3 regions of the Chryseobacterium sp. T16E-39 genome follow, and region 2 is predicted to be linked to each of the others. Evidence: riboswitches for the same ligand, from Rfam matches in the RefSeq annotation. Region 2 holds a riboswitch; each other region holds the start of a gene.

Region 1 (6,090 bases), 160 kb from region 2:
TGATTGCTAGACTGCACCATTGTTATATTGGTCCATTATTAATATTATTTAGTTTCGCTTACTCTTAAAATGTCTCCAAAAACACCTCTGGCAGTTACCTGAGCTCCTGCTCCGGCACCCATAATTACGATAGGGTTTTCACCATAGCTTTCTGTATAGATTTCAAAAATAGAATCTGAACCTTTTAATTGCCCTAAAGCTGATGTTGCAGGAACAGAAATCAACTTAACATCAAGCTGCCCCTTTTCTTTTTGCAAATCACCATGTAAATCACCTACGTAACGTAATACATGATCAGCGGCCTGATTTTCTTTGACATTCTGATATTCTGCATCCAGTTCTTCCAATCGTGAAATGAATTCATTTTTCCCGATAGAAAGAAGATCTTCAGGAATTAAGTTCTGAATATTAATATCGTTGAATTCATTAATCAGATCAAGCTCTCTCGCAAGAATCAAAAGTTTTCTTGCCACATCATTTCCTGAAAGGTCTTCGCGTGGATCCGGTTCAGTAAACCCTTTTTCCATTGCCTCGCCAATTACTGTTGAAAACTTATCATTTCTTACAGAGAAATTATTGAAAATATAACTTAGAGACCCCGAGAATACCCCTTTAATCCTAGTGATATTTTCTCCTGAAAGGTGTAACAGTTTAATCGTATCAATTAAAGGCAAACCCGCTCCAACATTGGTTTCATAAAGATATCGTCTGTTGTTTTTATTTAACGTATATCTTAGTTTACGATATTCTTCGATAGGAAGTGTATTAAAAATCTTATTAGAAGAAACCAGATCAAATCCATTTTCTGCTAAGGCATGATAATTTTTAACAAAATCCTTACTTGCCGTGTTATCAACTACGATTAGATTTTCTAACTGATTTTCTTTTGAAAAATTGATAAGTTCGTCAACATTAGAAGGGCTTTCCGCTACTGAAACCTCATCATTCCATTTATTATCAAACCCTTTTTTGTTGAATGCTATTTTTTTAGAATTGGCAACAGCCACTACTTTAAGATCGATTTTTTTTCGTCTCTTAATTTCCTCTGAAGATTCCAGCACCTGATCAATTAAGGTTCTCCCTACATTTCCATGACCAATAATTGCTAAATGAACTGTTTTAGGTTTTTTCGATATTTCAGATTCAATGATGTTTTTAGTTTTCTCATCCTGTGATGAAGTAACGACTATATTCACTCTTTTTTCGCTTGCAATTTGATTGAGTAGTAAAGGAAAAACATTATTCCTGGCCAGTTCAGTCAATAACTTATTAAAGTCTTCCACTACAAATCCTAAAACAGAAACGTTATTAATACTATATATCTGGGATACTTTTCCAGACTTTCTTTCTGATTCAAATTCGTCTATAAGGCAATTCACTGCGTTTTCAGAATCATTTTCGTGAACTAAAATGGATATCCCGTTTTCTATGGCCTGTTGTGAAATGACCCCAACGCTAATTCGTGCTAAAGTAAGTGCTTTAAATATTCTTCCATCGATTCCGATTTCTCCTAAGAAATCCTCTCCTTCAAATTTGATGATTGATCTATTTTTTAAAAATTTTATTTCGTTAACATTTTTCATCTGTACATTCTTTATTATTTAGTATTGTTACAAAAAGCTTCGAGTTTGCTCAATTTCTTTCTGTGACAAAATGGTTTTAATGATATTATTTAATTGTTTATATTCCATTAGGAAGGCGTCATGCCCATGAACTGAGGTGATCTCGTGATAAGAAACATTCTCTTTTTTACCTTTCAGTTTTTCAAAACAAGCCTTGATTTCTGAAGCAGGAAAGAATAGATCTGTATCAACGGAGATCATGTGCATTCGTGCCTGGATACCTTCCAACATTTCTTCATCTGCGTTAATATTCATCAACAAATGGTTCATCAGCTTGTAGGATTTCAGACTAAATCTTTCATTAAGTGCATTTCCATGATACTCAAGCCAATCTTCTGATTCCAGTTTTTGCTTTTCGGTATTGTATTTATTTTGAAATCTATTGTTTAAAGATTGTGGCGTCCTGTAGCATAACATGGCATGAATTCTTGCTTTTTGAAGCGGTTCATCATTTCCATTCAATAAAAACTTCTGAACGAGACACTGTGCATGCAGCCAATCGTGTGTTTTGAAATCGCAGGCAATTGGAATAAAGATTTCAGCGAGCTGTTGATTTTTAACAAGCATTTCCCATCCTATTCCTCCTCCAAGAGAACCTCCAATGATAGCATATAGTTTTTTGATATTCAGAGATTCCAGACCTTTTAAAAATATATTGGCTATGTCTGAAGGGGTAAAATCTTCGTATCCTTCAATTAAAAAATCATCAAACCCATTTCCGGGAATATTGAAACACAGAATTGTATACATACTGATATCAATCACCTGCCCATCTCCTACCAATTGTTTCCACCAACCATTTTCCCCTGAAATATTAGAGTTCCCTGTAAGGGCATGATTAATTAAAATAACGGGTGCAGTAAACAGGTCTTTCCCGAAGATCTGATAGCTCAACGGGATATGATATTCCTTTCCGGAATTTGTTTGATAAGAAAGATTAATATGTTTTAGTTCTGTTTCCAATTCTATTATATATTATTTATAATACAATTGAAAATGCCATGAGAAATGGCTGAAGAACTTCAGTAAGTTATCTGTCCAAAAATTAATTCGGTAGAACGTAGCACCTTCTTCGCTTGCGCAAAGGGTTGCTAAGGTTTCATAGGGTCTAATCCCTCAACCTTTCTTGATAACATTTTCAATATGTGAATGATCGAATGGTGCAAAGATATAATATTTTATTTAAAATTTTAAACAAAAAAATAATTTATTCTCAAAAACACCGTAATCATTAGAGTTACAGGGATATGTTAATAATTATTCAGATAGAAAAAATTGGAATTATTTTTCAAAAAAATTACCTTCGTAGTGAAAAATGATGAATTATGTCTGCAGAAAAACAAAGATTACAAGATACAAAATGGAAAAATTGGGGGCCCTATGTAAGCAATAGGCAGTGGGGAAATGTTCGCGAAGATTACAGTCCCAATGGCAATGCCTGGAATTTCACCAACCATGATAAAGCAGAAAGCTACGCTTACCGTTGGGGAGAAGAAGGAATAGCTGGAATATCAGATGCTAAACAGCTTTTTTGTTTTGCTCTTTCATTTTGGAACGGAAAGGATAAAATGATCAAAGAACGTTTTTTCGGATTGAGCAACCCTCAGGGTAATCATGGCGAAGACATTAAAGAGATCTTTTATTATCTGGATAATACCCCTACCCATAGTTATATGAAGATGGTATACAAATATCCCATCAACGAATTCCCTTACGACCACCTGCTATCTGAAAATGGAAGACGCAGTAAAAAAGAAGCAGAATATGAAATTATTGACACCGGGATTTTCGATAATAATGAATACTTCGATATTTTTATTGAGTACTGTAAAGTGGAGGCCGATGATTTTCTGTTAAGGGTAACAATCTGCAACAGAAGCCAGCAAGATGCACCTATTGTTGTTGCACCTACTGCGTGGTTTAGAAACAACTGGAAATGGGGCTATAATACTTATAAGGGGCAACTTCATGCCTCATATGAAGGCTGTATTGACATTAATCACGACAGCATTTCTATTAAAAAGTTTTATTCAAGAAACACCAATGCGAAGAGCATGTTTTGTGATAATGAAACGAACACTCCTAAGCTGTATGGAGCTCCTCTTACAGAAAACACCTATTTTAAAGATGGTATCAATGATCATATCATCCATGGCAGTAACAGCATCAATCCTGAAAAAAGAGGGTCTAAAGCTTCTTTTATCATTGATGAAGTTGTTGGCGGTGGCCAATCAAAAACCTTTGATTTCAGGCTGTCACCCCACGAGATGGATGAGCCTTTTTTTCAATTTGATGAAATCTTTACAACCCGGATTGCAGAAGCCAATGAATTTTATAATGAAGTTCAACATGATGTAACAAATGAGGATGAAAGAAATGTCCAGCGTCAGGCCTTTGCAGGATTGCTTTGGAACAAGCAATTTTATCATTACAATGTTGGTAAATGGCTGAAAGGAGATCCAAATTTTGATGCACCAAGAGATTTCAACCATTACGTAAGGAATACGGAATGGAATCATATGCATAATAAGGATATCATTTCCATGCCTGACAAATGGGAATACCCATGGTATGCCACGTGGGATCTCGCTTTTCATTGCGTTCCATACGCATTAATCGATGCACAGTTTGCAAAGAACCAGCTTCTATTGTTAACCAAGGAGTGGTATATGCATCCCAATGGACAGCTTCCCGCTTATGAGTGGAATTTAAGTGATGTAAATCCCCCTGTTCACGCATGGTCTTGTTTCAGGGTTTTTAAAATCGACGAGAAAACAAATGGTAAACCTGATTTATTATTTCTCGAAAAAGTTTTCCAAAAATTACTTCTGAATTTCACCTGGTGGGTCAACCGTAAAGATAAAAACGGGAAGAATATTTTCGGTGGTGGTTTTTTAGGGCTTGATAATATTGGAGCCTTCGACCGCAATATGGAACTGAAAGATGGTGAGCATCTGGAGCAGGCAGACGGTACAAGCTGGATGGCTATGTATGCACTGAATATGATGAGAATAGCAATGGAACTGGCTCAGTATTATCAGGTATATGAAGATATGGCTATTAAATTCTTTGAACATTATCTTTATATTGCTGAAGCCATGGAGAATATGGGTGATGGAAAAGAGGGATTATGGAATGAGGAAGATGGATTTTTCTATGATGTATTGCAATTGGCTGATGGAGAAAGTGTAACGCTCCGCCTGAGAAGTATCGTTGGCTTGATTCCTTTATTCGCTGTAGAAATTATTGATCATAGCTTATTGGAAAAAATGCCGAATTTCAAAATAAGAATGGAATGGGTATTGAAAAATAAGCCCGAGCTTACAAAATTAGTTTCCCATTGGGATGAAGAAGGACATGGCCGAAAACACCTGATGAGTATTTTACGTAAAAACAGGCTTTCAAAAGTATTAACCAGAATGCTTGATGAAAAGGAGTTTTTAAGTTCTTACGGAATCCGGGCAATGTCAAAAGTATATGAAGAGAATCCTTTTGTATTCTCTGTTCATGGTACGGAAAATATTGTTTACTATACCCCTGCAGAAAGCGACAGCAGGATGTTCGGTGGAAACAGTAACTGGAGAGGGCCCATCTGGTTCCCTATTAACTTCCTGATCGTTGAAAGCTTACAGCGTTTTCATTTTTACTACGGGAATAGCTTAAAAGTGGAATTACCAACAGGAAGCGGAGACAAGAGAAATCTCGATGAAGTAGCCCAAAATATCAGTAACAGACTATGTTCTATATTTTTAAAAGATGAAAATGGGCAGAGAGCGTTTAATGGTGGAAATAATAAATTCAATTATGATGAACACTTTAAAGATTACATCACTTTCTATGAGTATTTCCATGGAGATAATGGCCGGGGCGTTGGTGCCTCTCATCAAACAGGATGGACTGCCACTGTAGCGAAACTCATAAAACCCAGATAAACGTATCGTTTTGAAGAAGCACCTCCCAACTCCCATGCATTACATATAATTCTAATTGATAATAATAATTTAACAACAAATAATCAATTATAATGAATTATAAATAAATAATAACTATATTTGCGCAACAATATATAGAAATAACGCAACACTTTTCTTTGGCAACTTCGTCATCCTTGAAAAGTTTGTTAAAATTCTAAGGTGATAAAACACCTTCAAAAAACTAATAATAAGCAATAAAGCCAGATTTGTAATCTGGCTTTTTTATTTTATATAGAGTATCACTATATTTTTTCCCCATTTACAAAAACTTCATACCCAATTTCTACATTAGGTTCTAATGTTTTAGAAACCGAGCAATATTTTTCAAATGATAACTGGGCCGCTTTTTGAGCTTTACTAGGATCTATATTTCCTTCTAAAAAGAATTTAACCATTATCGCTTTAAATGGTTTAGCATCTCCTACCGGCACTCTATCGCCCTCTACTTCAGCCTTGAAACCTGTAATTTCCTGTCTTTGCTTTTTCAGTATGGA
Region 2 (6,090 bases):
TAAAATTAAAAGCCTCATCACTGATGAGGCTTTTTTTTCTTTATATTTTTAATTTGAGTGAAATTAAAAACTCAATAATGCTAATCTGTATCCCTGTAAACCAAAGCCCGATAATATGGCATCGGTATAGGCTGCGGTTACAGATTTTTGACGAAATTCTTCTCTTTTATAAATATTGCTGATATGTACTTCAATTTTTGGCTTCTGGATATTTTTTAAACAATCAGCTATTGCATAAGAATAGTGGGTAAAAGCCCCTGGGTTAATTATTACAGCATCAAAATCGTCTTTCTGAAGTCTATTGATCAGCTCCCCTTCAATATTAGACTGGTAATAGCTTAATTTATAAGAAGGAAATTCCGACTTTAATTTTTCTAAATACTCCTCCATTGAAATGGTGCCATAAATTTCAGGCTCTCTTGTGCCTAACAAATTAAGATTTGGGCCGTTTACAATTAAAATTTTCATGACATAAAATTAAAAAGTTTTTTTGATTAGCTGTTAAATTTCTCCCTTTATTTAAACTGCGACTACTTCATTTCTTTCAATGATATTTCTCATGTTTTATGATCTAATGTTTTTTGTAAGGCTTTGTTTATATGCTTTTTATGTAAAAATTAAGTTAATTTTTCTAAAATTAAAACAAAAATTTCGAATAGTCTACTTGTTTTGTGGACTATTTGTTTTTAGATTTGCATCCATATTTCGATCGGCTTATAAAGAAAGATGGAGGGAACTGACCCTGTGAAGTCTTAACAACCTGCCTGGGGCAAGGTGTTACATTCAGCCTTTTTAGGAAAGATAAGCAATAGGTTGTCAAATGTATTGATGCCCTTTGCTGTATTTCAACGAAGGGTGATTTTTTTTAATATATTTGATAAACAAAATTGATTATGAATAGTAAAAAATTATTTAATGCAAAAGTTTTGATTCCACCAAGCGCTTTATTCTTCTTGGGAATAATAAGTATTAATGGGCAGGAATTAAAACAAAAAAAAGATACACTTCGCGAGAAAGATATTGACGAAGTTGTAGTAGTAGCTTACGGGAAGGCTAAAAGAACGAGTTACACAGGTTCTGTCGCGACGATCTCAAGTGAAAAAATCAATAACAGACCCGTCACTAACATTACAAAAGCATTAGAAGGCCAGGTCGCAGGTCTCCGGGCAGTAAGCGCTTCCGGACAACCCGGAGCTACGGCAACCATCCGTATCAGAGGGATTGGATCAATCAGTGCATCAAGTAATCCTTTATTTGTGGTAGATGGAATTCCTTTTGATGGAAATATTAATTCTATCAGTCCTAATGATATTGAATCTATCAGCGTTTTAAAAGATGCTACAGCCAGCTCTTTGTACGGATCAAGAGGAGCCAATGGGGTAATCATCGTTACTACAAAATCCGGAAAAAAAGGAGAACCGCGTGTGAATTTTAATATCAGTCAGGGGTTTTCAGGGCGGGCCGTAAAAGATTATGAGCAGGTAAATACAGATCAGTACTTTCAACTGTATTGGGAGGCTTTAAGGAATGGATATAGATCCAGTCAGATATCTTCTCAACAGGCTGCCCAGATGGCAACCAACAATTTGGTGAACGAGTTGGGAATTAATCCGTATGGACAAAATTATGTCAACCCTGTTGGAACTGACGGAAAGCTTTTACCGGGAGCAAAAGCTTTATGGAATGACGACTGGAGAGATATTCTTCAAAGGGTTGCTTCCAGAAACCAGGTAGATCTGGATTTTAGTGGAGGAAATGAGAAAGGAAATTACTTCTTTTCCCTGGGTTATCTGGATGATAAAGGAATTGCTATAGGTTCTGGTTTCAAAAAGTACAGTACCCGATTGAAAATTAATAATGAAGTCAAAAAATGGTTGACCATTGGTGCTAATTTAAGCTACACAAACAGTCTTCAGGAAGCTCCGCCTTCTTCGGACTCAAGAACAGATAATATTATTAATGCAGCGAGGGTAATTCCTTCTTTTTATCCTTATTATGAGCGAAACCCAGATGGAAGCTATCATCTTGATGCCAATGGGAACTATATTTATGATTTTGGAAAATACAGACCAACAGCTGCTTTGCAAAATCAAAATGCAGCTGCAACTTTACCGTTAGATAAGAACGAAAACAGGGAAGATAACTTTTCAGGGAAGGGATATTTGGATTTTACCTTCTTACCTGAACTGAAGTTTAAATCAAGTTTCTCCATAGACCTTGTAAACTATAATGGACATTATTATTCTAATGCTTTATTAGGAGAAGGGAGGGAAACAGGGGGCTCAGTGACAAAAACAAATTCAAGAACCTTATCATATACCACAAGTAATATTTTGACCTATGATAAAAAATTCAACCAGCATCATTTTAATATTTTAGGGGGACAGGAATTTTATCATTATGAGTATCAGACCATATCTGGAAACAGAAGTCAGTTTTCTTTGCCTTACTATTATGAGCCGGATGCCGCTGCTTTACTGGGGGGCTTTAGTGGAAATAGCGACAAACTAGGTTTATTGAGTTTTTTAGGTAAAGTAGAATATGATTTTAAAAATACCTATTTCATTTCCGGGTCTGTAAGGGCTGATGGGTCTTCAAGATTCTCACGTGAAAACAGATGGGGAACCTTTTGGTCTGTCGGAGGATCATGGAAAGTATCTAATGAAGCCTTTATTAAAGATTTAAATTTCTTTGATCAGCTTACTCTTCGGGCAAGTTACGGAGGGCAAGGGAATGATAAACTAAGTACTTATTATGCTTATCAAAGCTTGTATGGATTCTACAATAATCTTGGTGAAGGAGGTACGGTAGCAAGAAGACTTCCTACTCCAGATTTAAAATGGGAAACCAATCTCAACTCAAATATAGGGTTGGAATTTGCGATACTTAAAAATAGAATAAAAGGGAATGTAGAGTACTTCCAGCGTAAAAGCAAAGACCTTTTATTTGATAGACCTTTAGCTCCTTCACTTGGTTTCAGTGGTTATTCTGCAAATATAGGAGAGTTAAAAAATACAGGATTTGAATTTTCACTATTTACTACACCGGTTAAAACAAATGACTTCCAATGGGATGTTGACGTCAATTTAACTACTCTGAAAAATAAAATTACCAAGCTTCCAAAAGGCCCTATTGTTACAGGAACTAAATTATTGCAGGTAGGAGGTTCTGTGTATGATTTCTTTATTCCTGAATGGATGGGTGTAGATCCAAGCAATGGTGCTCCTTTGTGGAAATATATTTATCAGGATGCCAATGGAAACACTGTAGAAGGAACGACTTCTGAATATGCAAAAGCTACAAAAACTTTACAGGGATCTTCTTTACCGAAAGTTTCAGGTGGAGTTACGACAAGTATCACCTATAAGAACTTTGATTTCTCTGGGCTGGTAACATTCAGCATTGGGGGTAAGATCCTTGATACAGACTATACGATGTTGATGTCTAACGGAAGCAACGGGGGAAGAGCCTGGAGTGCTGAAATGCTTAACAGATGGACTCCGGAAAATCCAAATACTGATGTTCCTGCCCTAAGTACGAAAACAAATAACTGGACATCTACATCTTCAAGATTTCTATATTCGGGAACATATGCAAGGGTTAAAAGTGTGAGCCTTGGGTATACGCTGCCATCAGATTATTTTGGAAAGCTTGGATTGAAAAAATTCAGAATTTACCTACAGGCAGAAAATCTCCTGACCTTTTATAAGCATAAAGGAATGGATCCGGAACAGGCTATTGATGGAACCACGTATTACAGGTATCCTGCAATGAGAACAATTACTTTCGGCCTTCAGGCAACTCTTTAATCTTAAAATTAAAACAATGAAAAAAATAAAATATTTATCTCTTATCCTAATCGGTGCACTGTCTCTAAGCAGTTGTACAACTGATCTGGAAACAGCACCTACCGATCAGGCAAATGAAGCAGAAGTTTTTAAAACTGCTGAAAGTGCTGAAACTGTCGTTAATGGAACATGGGCGAAATTTAATGATGATGGACCAACCTACGCAAATATTGGCTATTCCACAGTGTTGAGAACAAGCGATGCGATGGGAAGTGATGTCGCGGTTTTGACTAATAAGTATGGATTTGGCTCTGCATATGCGTTTACAGATCTGGTAAATAATACAGGAAGTCGTTCTCTTTTTTTCTGGAGTACATTGTATTCGGCAATCAACAATATGAATAATGTGATCAGCCGAATTGATGGAGTGGAAGGGAGTCAGTCCAAAAAAGATCAGGTAAAAGGCCAGGCAAAAGCCTTGCGTGCTTTTTGTTATTTAAACCTGGCTAGTTTTTATCAGTTTAGTTATTTAAAAGATAAAAATGCTTTGGTTGCACCTATTTACACTGAACCTACTACAACCAACTCTGTGGGAAAAAAGAGAGCAAGTCTTGAAGAAATTTATGCTTTAATTAAAAATGACCTTTCTGAAGCAGGACTTTTGCTGGATAACTATACCCGAAATAACAAAGATAAAATTGACAAGTCTGTTGCTTATGGATTGCTGGCAAGGGCGTATTTAAATACAGGTGAATGGAGCAAAGCTGTTACTGCTGCACAGATTGCAAAAGCAGGTTTTCCTTTGATGGCTCCTGAAAAATATAAAGATGGATTCAATGATGTTACAAATGGAGAATGGATATGGGGACATGGTCAGACACAAGAGCAATCTGGAGCAAGCTATGCATTTCATTATTTAGATGTTTCATCTTCGGGAAGTTTTTATTATAGTTTTATGGCTGATCCATATTTTAAAGATCTGTTTGATACCAATGACATCAGATATCAATTATTCCAATGGGATGGGCTTCCGGGAAGGGAAGGACTTCTGAGATATGCTAAGTTTAAATTTAAAGCGAATCTTATTGCAGATATTGTGTACATGAGATCGGCTGAAATGTATTTAATCGAAGCAGAGGCAGCAGCTAGAAATGGCAATGTTACCAATGCCATAACAGTTTTAAATCAATTAAAATCGGCGAGGCACGCCAATGTTTATAATGGCCCATTAGCACAAAATGATGTGATAAAAGAAGTTCTGATTGAAAGAAGAAAAGAATTATTTGGGGAAGGATTTTCATTATCAGATATCATAAGAACTCAAAGTACTGTCGTAAGAAAACCTTACACAGATGCTAACGGACAACCAATAAAGGTTCAAATTACAACTCCGGATGGCACCGTAAAAATGGTAAATGGAAGGGGACATTCTGTTTTCTCTTTCCCTGACCAATCTGCTTTTGCTCCGAACAGCAGATACTATTTGTTCACGATTCCACAGAAGGAGGCGGAGAATAATCCGAATTTATAGGATTTTAAAAGGGAGTTGCTTTAAGTAACTCCCTTTTAAATTTTTGGCTTAATATTTTTTTTACTCTCCTTGTATTATAACAAGAATTTATAGCAGAAAAAGATGATGAGTATAACATCTTTACTGTCTTATGTTATTTTTTTATTTGTTTGATCCTGTATCCTTTTTCAGACCGGGTTATATTTATTATAAATAGAGAATAAATAAAAAACTGCCTCAAAAATGAGGCAGTATAAGTAATTGTTACCTAAATAAACAATTAATGAGAAATTGTTTTAGTTGCATTAATGCTTGTTTTTAGTAGCCATTTATTTTTTCCTTTTTGTAGAAGATAAATTGTTAAATTTTCTTCGAGGCCACATACTTTGTCTAATCCAACTATAGCCATTGCTCCGTCTTCAGATATTAATGGTTTAGATAATTTTGTTATGCAAAAAGACTTTGAGTCTTTAAACTTATTTTTTATTGCCGATGTATCTATTTTGTATTTTTCATTTCTTTTAATATTAAAATGTAAATCTTTAAATTCTTCTTCCTTAAAATAGTTTAAAGATTTCTCTAAATAGAATGGTTCGGTAGATAGATTTTTTAGTTTAATATTATTGGAATGCAAAAAATCATTAATAATTACATATTCATCTTTGTTATCAGAACATGCAATACAGGATAGTACTAAAAGTGTTGTAATAATTGACTTCATACTATTTAAAATTTATATTTATTTTAAAGTCAGTATTTTTTAATGCATTATAAATACTTTGATTGTACATT
Region 3 (6,090 bases), 680 kb from region 2:
GATGTTCATGATCGCACCTCCTGAAGTCGCCGGGAATTCGGCACCTGGCTGTGTGATCACTTCAATTCTATCTACAGAATTAGCCGGCATCCCTTCCAAAAAGGAATTGAGTTCATTAGATGTAATATTTAAGGGACGTCCGTTAAGGTAAACATCAAGGATTTTACCCTGATACATCATTCCTGCAATGTCGGTCGATACGAGTCCCGGAAGTTTTTTGATTCCTTCTAAAACATTCCCGTTATTCAATTGCGGTTGCTCAGAAAAATCAAAAATAGTCCGGTCGGCTTTTTGTTCAACGGCTTTTTTAGTTTTGGTCATTACGACCTCTTCAATCTGCTTTTCCTTTACGGGGTTATTGGTCTTTTCCTGGGCATGTATAGCTACGATACCCAGAAGAGATAAAACGAATACAATTTTTTTCATAATGTTTTTTTACTACTATTCAGTTAGACGGCTAAAACAAAAAATTGTTACAAATAAATTTTTTTAAGACCTACTATATTCCGTTGAATAGCTATAAATCATTGAAATTATCTGAAATTTATTCTAGATGAGTTTTTGCGATTAATGTAATTTTTTTCCGAATTATTTTTTTATTTGTAAAATAGTTATATCTTTGCCCCATAATTATCAAGAATCTCATAGATGGGATAGCAACCTGCAAAAACAAGCAAGGTGCTAAAATAGATAAGCCGGCTCAGCTCCGGAAAAAATGTTTTTCTATTTCTTCCCATCTTATAATTTTTGTTTTAAAGTAAAAATCAATGTTTAAGAACACGGGAAATGACACCACAATGAATTTGACTTTTTGTCTTTCGAATACTGAGGCAAGGCTTCGTTATTCTTATAATTACTCATGCCATTACGTGATGTGTATGTGTTGCTGTTCTTAGCTTCCAGTTTCTTTTAACTAATAAAACCGTTTATCGTTTTCCTTTTTTTAACCTCGAATGTCTGGGTTAGGGGATTTCTATTGCTTAAAAGTTTTAAGCAGCTAATTATTAATACAAAAATTTAAAATAAAACACATGCGCAATTTCAAACATAGAAGTATTATCACTTCAGCAACACTTATTTCGACATTCTACTATGCACAGTCAGATACTATAAAATCTAAAAAAATAGATGAGGTTGTTCTGTTGGGATCAAGAGGATCCGGTAGATCATTAACAGATACTCCGGTTCCTGTGGATGTCATCAATATCTCAAAAATACTGAAACAAAGTCCTGTCAATAATATTAGTCAGGCACTTAATTATATTGTCCCTTCTTTTTCTTCGACATCACATACTGTAAATGATGGGACAGACTTTGTAGACCCTGCCCAATTAAGGGGATTAGGTCCTGACCAGGTTTTAGTTTTGCTGAATGGAAAAAGGAGACATCAGTCTTCACTGATCAATGTAACGCTTACTCCGGGAAGAGGCTCTGTAGGAACAGACCTTAATGCCATTCCTACGTTTGCTTTAGATAAAATTGAAGTTTTAAGAGATGGAGCTTCAGCACAATATGGATCTGACGCGATTGCCGGAGTAGTGAATTTAGGGCTTAAAAAGAGGCTGGGATTTTCAGGTCAGCTATTTCTAGGAGGATATGCCTCACCGGTTACAAATAATTTTTCTGGTGGACTGGATGGAGAAACCATTTCATTAGACCTTAATTATGGCTTTAAATTAGGAAAACAGGGGTTTTTTAATATCACCACCTCTACACAATTTCGCGATCCTTACTCGAGGGCTGGTGTGAGAAACGGAGATATTTATAATGCCTATAATGCGATCAATTACAGGGCAGCACAAGATGGAGTAGATATAGATGGATTGTATAAGAATATAAATAATACTCCAAATAGCCAGCAGATTATTAATACAATCAAGCAGTATGCAACAAAAGTAAATTATTTTTCATCCCAGTTGCAAAGTGACATTTCGAACGCAAATAGCATTTCAACATTACAGGGGTTACTAAGCGGAGATGTCACTAATAGTGAACTTGCTTATAGAGGGTTGGAACGAAAAGATTTCAGTATTAGAGCAGGACAGTCTAAACTTCAATCAGCACAAATCTATTACAATTCGGAACTTCCTATTAATGATGATTGGAAAATTTATTCTTTTGGTGGGTATAGCTATAGATCGGGAAATGCAGGAGGCTTTTACCGTTTACCCAATACAGAGAGAAATGTCAATTTTATTACTCCCAACGGATATTTGCCTCAGATCGAATCTACGATCAATGACTATTCTTATGCGGCGGGTATTAAAGGGAAATGGAATGATTGGAATATAGATTTGAGTAATACTTTTGGTAAGAATACATTTGATTTTGGTGTGGTGAATACATTCAATTCTTCTCTGGTAAACAATTCACCGCGCACCTTTAAAGCTGGTGGATCAGAATTTTTACAAAATACAGTTAACCTTGATCTATCGAAAAAATATGATGTACTACACGGGTTAAATGTAGCATTTGGAGGGGAATACCGTTATGAGAATTATAAAATAAATGCAGGTAAAGAAAACTCATATGCCTCTTATGATATTTATGGAAATGTGGTAACGACCAGCACCCCTAAAGATGAATTGGTAAATGACTTCTTTGGAGTTACAAGACCGGCAGGATCGCAGGTATTCCCTGGTTTCAGTCCTGATAATGCAGTTTCCGGGAATAGAAATAGTGTTGCAGGATATCTTGATGTTGAACTGGAGCCAACCGATTGGTGGTTGGTAGAAGGAGCGCTAAGGTTTGAAAACTATTCTGACTTTGGATCAACCTTCAATTATAAATTTGCGACCAATGTAAGGCTGGTTGATAATTTCAATTGGAGGGGTGCCATTTCTACTGGCTTCAGAGCTCCATCTTTGGCTCAGATCTACTACAGTTCGACTTCTACGCTGATCCAACAAGGAAATACTACTCAGGTAGGAACTTTTAGAAACAATTCTGAAGCAGCACAAGCTCTTGGAATCCCAAAATTAAAACAAGAGACATCACAATCTTATAGCACGGGGATTACCTGGAAAGTTCCAAAACTGAACCTGGTTGTTACTGCTGATGTATATTATATTAAAATTAAGGATAGAGTAGTATTGACGGATTTGTTTTCCCGTCCGGAAGGAACCTTTACTCCAGGATCTGATCAGGCAATTCTGCAAAATGCCTTTGATCTTGCAAGAGCAAGTTCAGCGAACTTTTTTGCCAATGCCATAGATTCACAGACCAAAGGATTAGATCTTACGATTGCTCAAACGACGAAACTAGGTTCGGGGATTAGTTTAGAAAATAATTTTGGATTGAATCTTAACCAAACTAAAAGAATTGGAGACATTCATGCTTCTCCTAAATTGGTAAGCCAGATAGACAGCTACTTTTCAGAGCCAAACAGGATTTATTTTGAAGAAGCGGTTCCTCGTGTAAAAGCGACTCTTTCAAATGCCCTGAGATTTTCTGCTTTCAATGTTTTGGTAAGAAACTCTTTCTTTGGTAAGGTAACAGATGCTGATGTACTGGATGCCAATTTTGATGGAGTGACTGGAAGTCAGGAACATTTTGTTTTGAATAACCGTTTTGTAACCGATCTTTCCGTGGGATATGATTTCAGTAAAAATGTTTCATTGACTGTAGGGAGTAATAATATATTCAATGTAATGCCTTCTAAAAACCCATTAATCAATTCTTTAACTGCGGATAATCAGTTTGTGTATTCCAGACAGGTATCGCAGTATGGTATTGGAGGAAGATTTTTATTTGCTAGGGTAGAGTTTAAATTCTAAAATAAAAAAGAATAAAAAAACAGAGATAAAAGTCTCTGTTTTTTTTATTTATAAAAATGGGAGATTTGCATTTTAAGAAGGGCTGAACTATTTTAGGGAAGAAAACTCTATAAATTCATATTCCGGAGAATAGGTTAGAAATTGTCTTAATACAGCAGCATGACCATTTCCAACAATCACAAGAATCCTATCTTCATCATTGTGAGGGATCTTTTGGATATTACGAAATATCCTCAGGTTTCTGTCATACCAATTCATGGCTAATACATCTGCTCCATCATATTCTCTTAGTTTAAAATCTCCAATCAGATATGCGCCATATCCATACTGATGATATTCCTTACTGTTCAGGTATTTAAAAGTTTCAAAAAGAGACTTAAAATTTTTAGGCTCAGAACCATCATAGAAAGAAGTAAACTGTTGTGAGATAAGATCATCACTTTTATAGTCATAATCTTTAATAAGATTTTTAAAATAAAGAGAATCTGTCTTGCCAAATTGCTGCATAAGATCTCCTAATATGGAAGAAGCATCTACACTGAAAAGCTCATTGAGCTTAAGTTCATTGGCAATCCGCATAGCAAGTTGATAACGCTCATCTCTTTTATCTCTGTATTTACCATCATTATATTCCTTCAATTTTTGATTAGCATTCCACTCTGGTTCAGCTTCGATGGCAATTTTTGTAGGTTTGAATTTTTTGATGTAATTGACGAGTTCAGTTACCTCTTTTGCTGTTTTAGGAGACAGTACATCAATCTGATCTTCTTTTTTTATTTTATGAGCATCAAGGTTGGGATAATTGAAATGAAACGAACCAACTACTAATACTTTGGTCTTAGGATTTTGAAAATAATCTGATGGCTTTTTCTGGGCCTGAATGTTCAGATAGGAGCATAGCAATAAACAGTAAATCAATGTTTTCATAATTATTTTATTCATATTATTAAAACAATTTAATTTGTCATTTTGTTACATCGCTGAACTGAGTAGCATGAAAAAAGCAACTTTAAAAACTAAAGTTGCTTTTTTATTTATAATTTGAAAACCAATAATATTAGTTTTCCTGTTTCTTAATAAGATTAAGAGCAGAACCAGCTTTAAACCATTCGATCTGCTGATCATTGTAAGTATGGTTAGCCATAACGATATCTTTTGTGCCATCAGCGTGTACAAATTCTAAAGTTAGCTGCTTTCCTGGAGCGAACTGATCTAAGTCTAAGAAGTTAACCGTATCATCTTCTAAGATTTTATCATAATCAGCTTCATTAGCAAAAGTTAATCCCAGCATCCCTTGTTTTTTAAGGTTGGTTTCGTGGATTCTTGCGAATGATTTTACCAATACGGCTTTTACACCAAGATGTCTAGGTTCCATTGCTGCGTGTTCTCTGGATGAACCTTCACCATAGTTTTGGTCTCCTACAACAATACTAGGAATACCTGCAGCTTTATAAGCTCTTTGTACAGCAGGAACTTCACCATATTCACCAGTTAATTCGTTTTTAACATGGTTTGTCTCCATATTATAAGCATTTACAGCTCCGATCAACATATTATTTGAAATATTGTCAAGATGCCCTCTGTATTTCAACCATGGTCCCGCCATAGAAATATGGTCAGTGGTACATTTTCCGAAAGCTTTAATTAAAACTTTAGCTCCGGTAATGTTCTTTCCATCCCATGCAGGGAATTCTTCTAATAACTGTAGTCTGTCTGATGTAGGATTTACATTTACTACAACTGAAGATCCGTCTTCAGATGGTGCTTGATATCCGTTATCATCTACTGCAAATCCTTTTGCCGGTAATTCATATCCCTTTGGTTCATCAAGTTTTATTTGTTCACCGTTTTCTGCAGTTAAAGTATCTGTAATTGGGTTAAAATCTAATCTTCCGGAAATTGCTACTGCTGCTACCATTTCTGGGGAAGCTACAAAAGCATGAGTATTTGGATTACCATCTGCTCTTTTTGCAAAGTTTCTGTTGAAAGAGTGGATAATAGAGTTTTTCTCTCCTTTATCTGCGCCTTCTCTATCCCATTGCCCGATACAAGGTCCACAAGCATTCGTGAAGATTCTGGCATTTTCAAATTTTCTGAAAGAATTTAAGAAACCGTCTCTTTCTGCAGTGAATTTTACCTGCTCAGATCCAGGGTTGATTCCTAAGATTGCTTTAGGTTTTACTCCTTTTGCTACTGCATCTTCTACAATAGAAGCTGCTCTTGATAAATCTTCATAAGAAGAGTTGGTACAAGAACCGATAAGAGCCCATTCAACTTCTAATGGCCATCCGTTAGCTTCAGCTTTAGCTCTGAA

The links. Region 2 has a riboswitch for S-adenosylmethionine ahead of CEY12_RS16255 (SusC/RagA family TonB-linked outer membrane protein). Riboswitches for the same ligand answer to the same signal wherever they lie in the genome.
Region 1: linked by a shared signal. The riboswitch ahead of CEY12_RS17045 (alpha/beta fold hydrolase) and the one ahead of CEY12_RS16255 (SusC/RagA family TonB-linked outer membrane protein) in region 2 are both predicted to bind S-adenosylmethionine.
Region 3: linked by a shared signal. The riboswitch ahead of CEY12_RS13080 (TonB-dependent receptor plug domain-containing protein) and the one ahead of CEY12_RS16255 (SusC/RagA family TonB-linked outer membrane protein) in region 2 are both predicted to bind S-adenosylmethionine.

Annotation. Positions count from the first base shown of each region.
Region 1 covers NZ_CP022282.1:3,749,220-3,755,309, reverse strand. The annotation lists gene CEY12_RS17050 (ACT domain-containing protein) at 45-1,583, opposite strand; gene CEY12_RS17045 (alpha/beta fold hydrolase) at 1,611-2,585, opposite strand; SAM riboswitch class I at 2,650-2,758, opposite strand; gene CEY12_RS17040 (MGH1-like glycoside hydrolase domain-containing protein) at 2,948-5,554, shown strand; gene CEY12_RS17035 (OsmC family protein) at 5,839-6,090, opposite strand, start outside.
Region 2 covers NZ_CP022282.1:3,589,811-3,595,900, forward strand. The annotation lists gene CEY12_RS16250 (type II 3-dehydroquinate dehydratase) at 64-468, opposite strand; SAM riboswitch class I at 712-808, shown strand; gene CEY12_RS16255 (SusC/RagA family TonB-linked outer membrane protein) at 894-3,809, shown strand; gene CEY12_RS16260 (RagB/SusD family nutrient uptake outer membrane protein) at 3,826-5,319, shown strand; gene CEY12_RS16265 (hypothetical protein) at 5,579-6,019, opposite strand; gene CEY12_RS16270 (RHS repeat domain-containing protein) at 6,021-6,090, opposite strand, start outside.
Region 3 covers NZ_CP022282.1:2,906,246-2,912,335, reverse strand. The annotation lists gene CEY12_RS13085 (outer membrane beta-barrel family protein) at 1-426, opposite strand, end outside; SAM-I-IV-variant riboswitch at 626-726, shown strand; gene CEY12_RS13080 (TonB-dependent receptor plug domain-containing protein) at 1,032-3,776, shown strand; gene CEY12_RS13075 (DUF5694 domain-containing protein) at 3,864-4,703, opposite strand; gene CEY12_RS13070 (aconitate hydratase) at 4,834-6,090, opposite strand, start outside.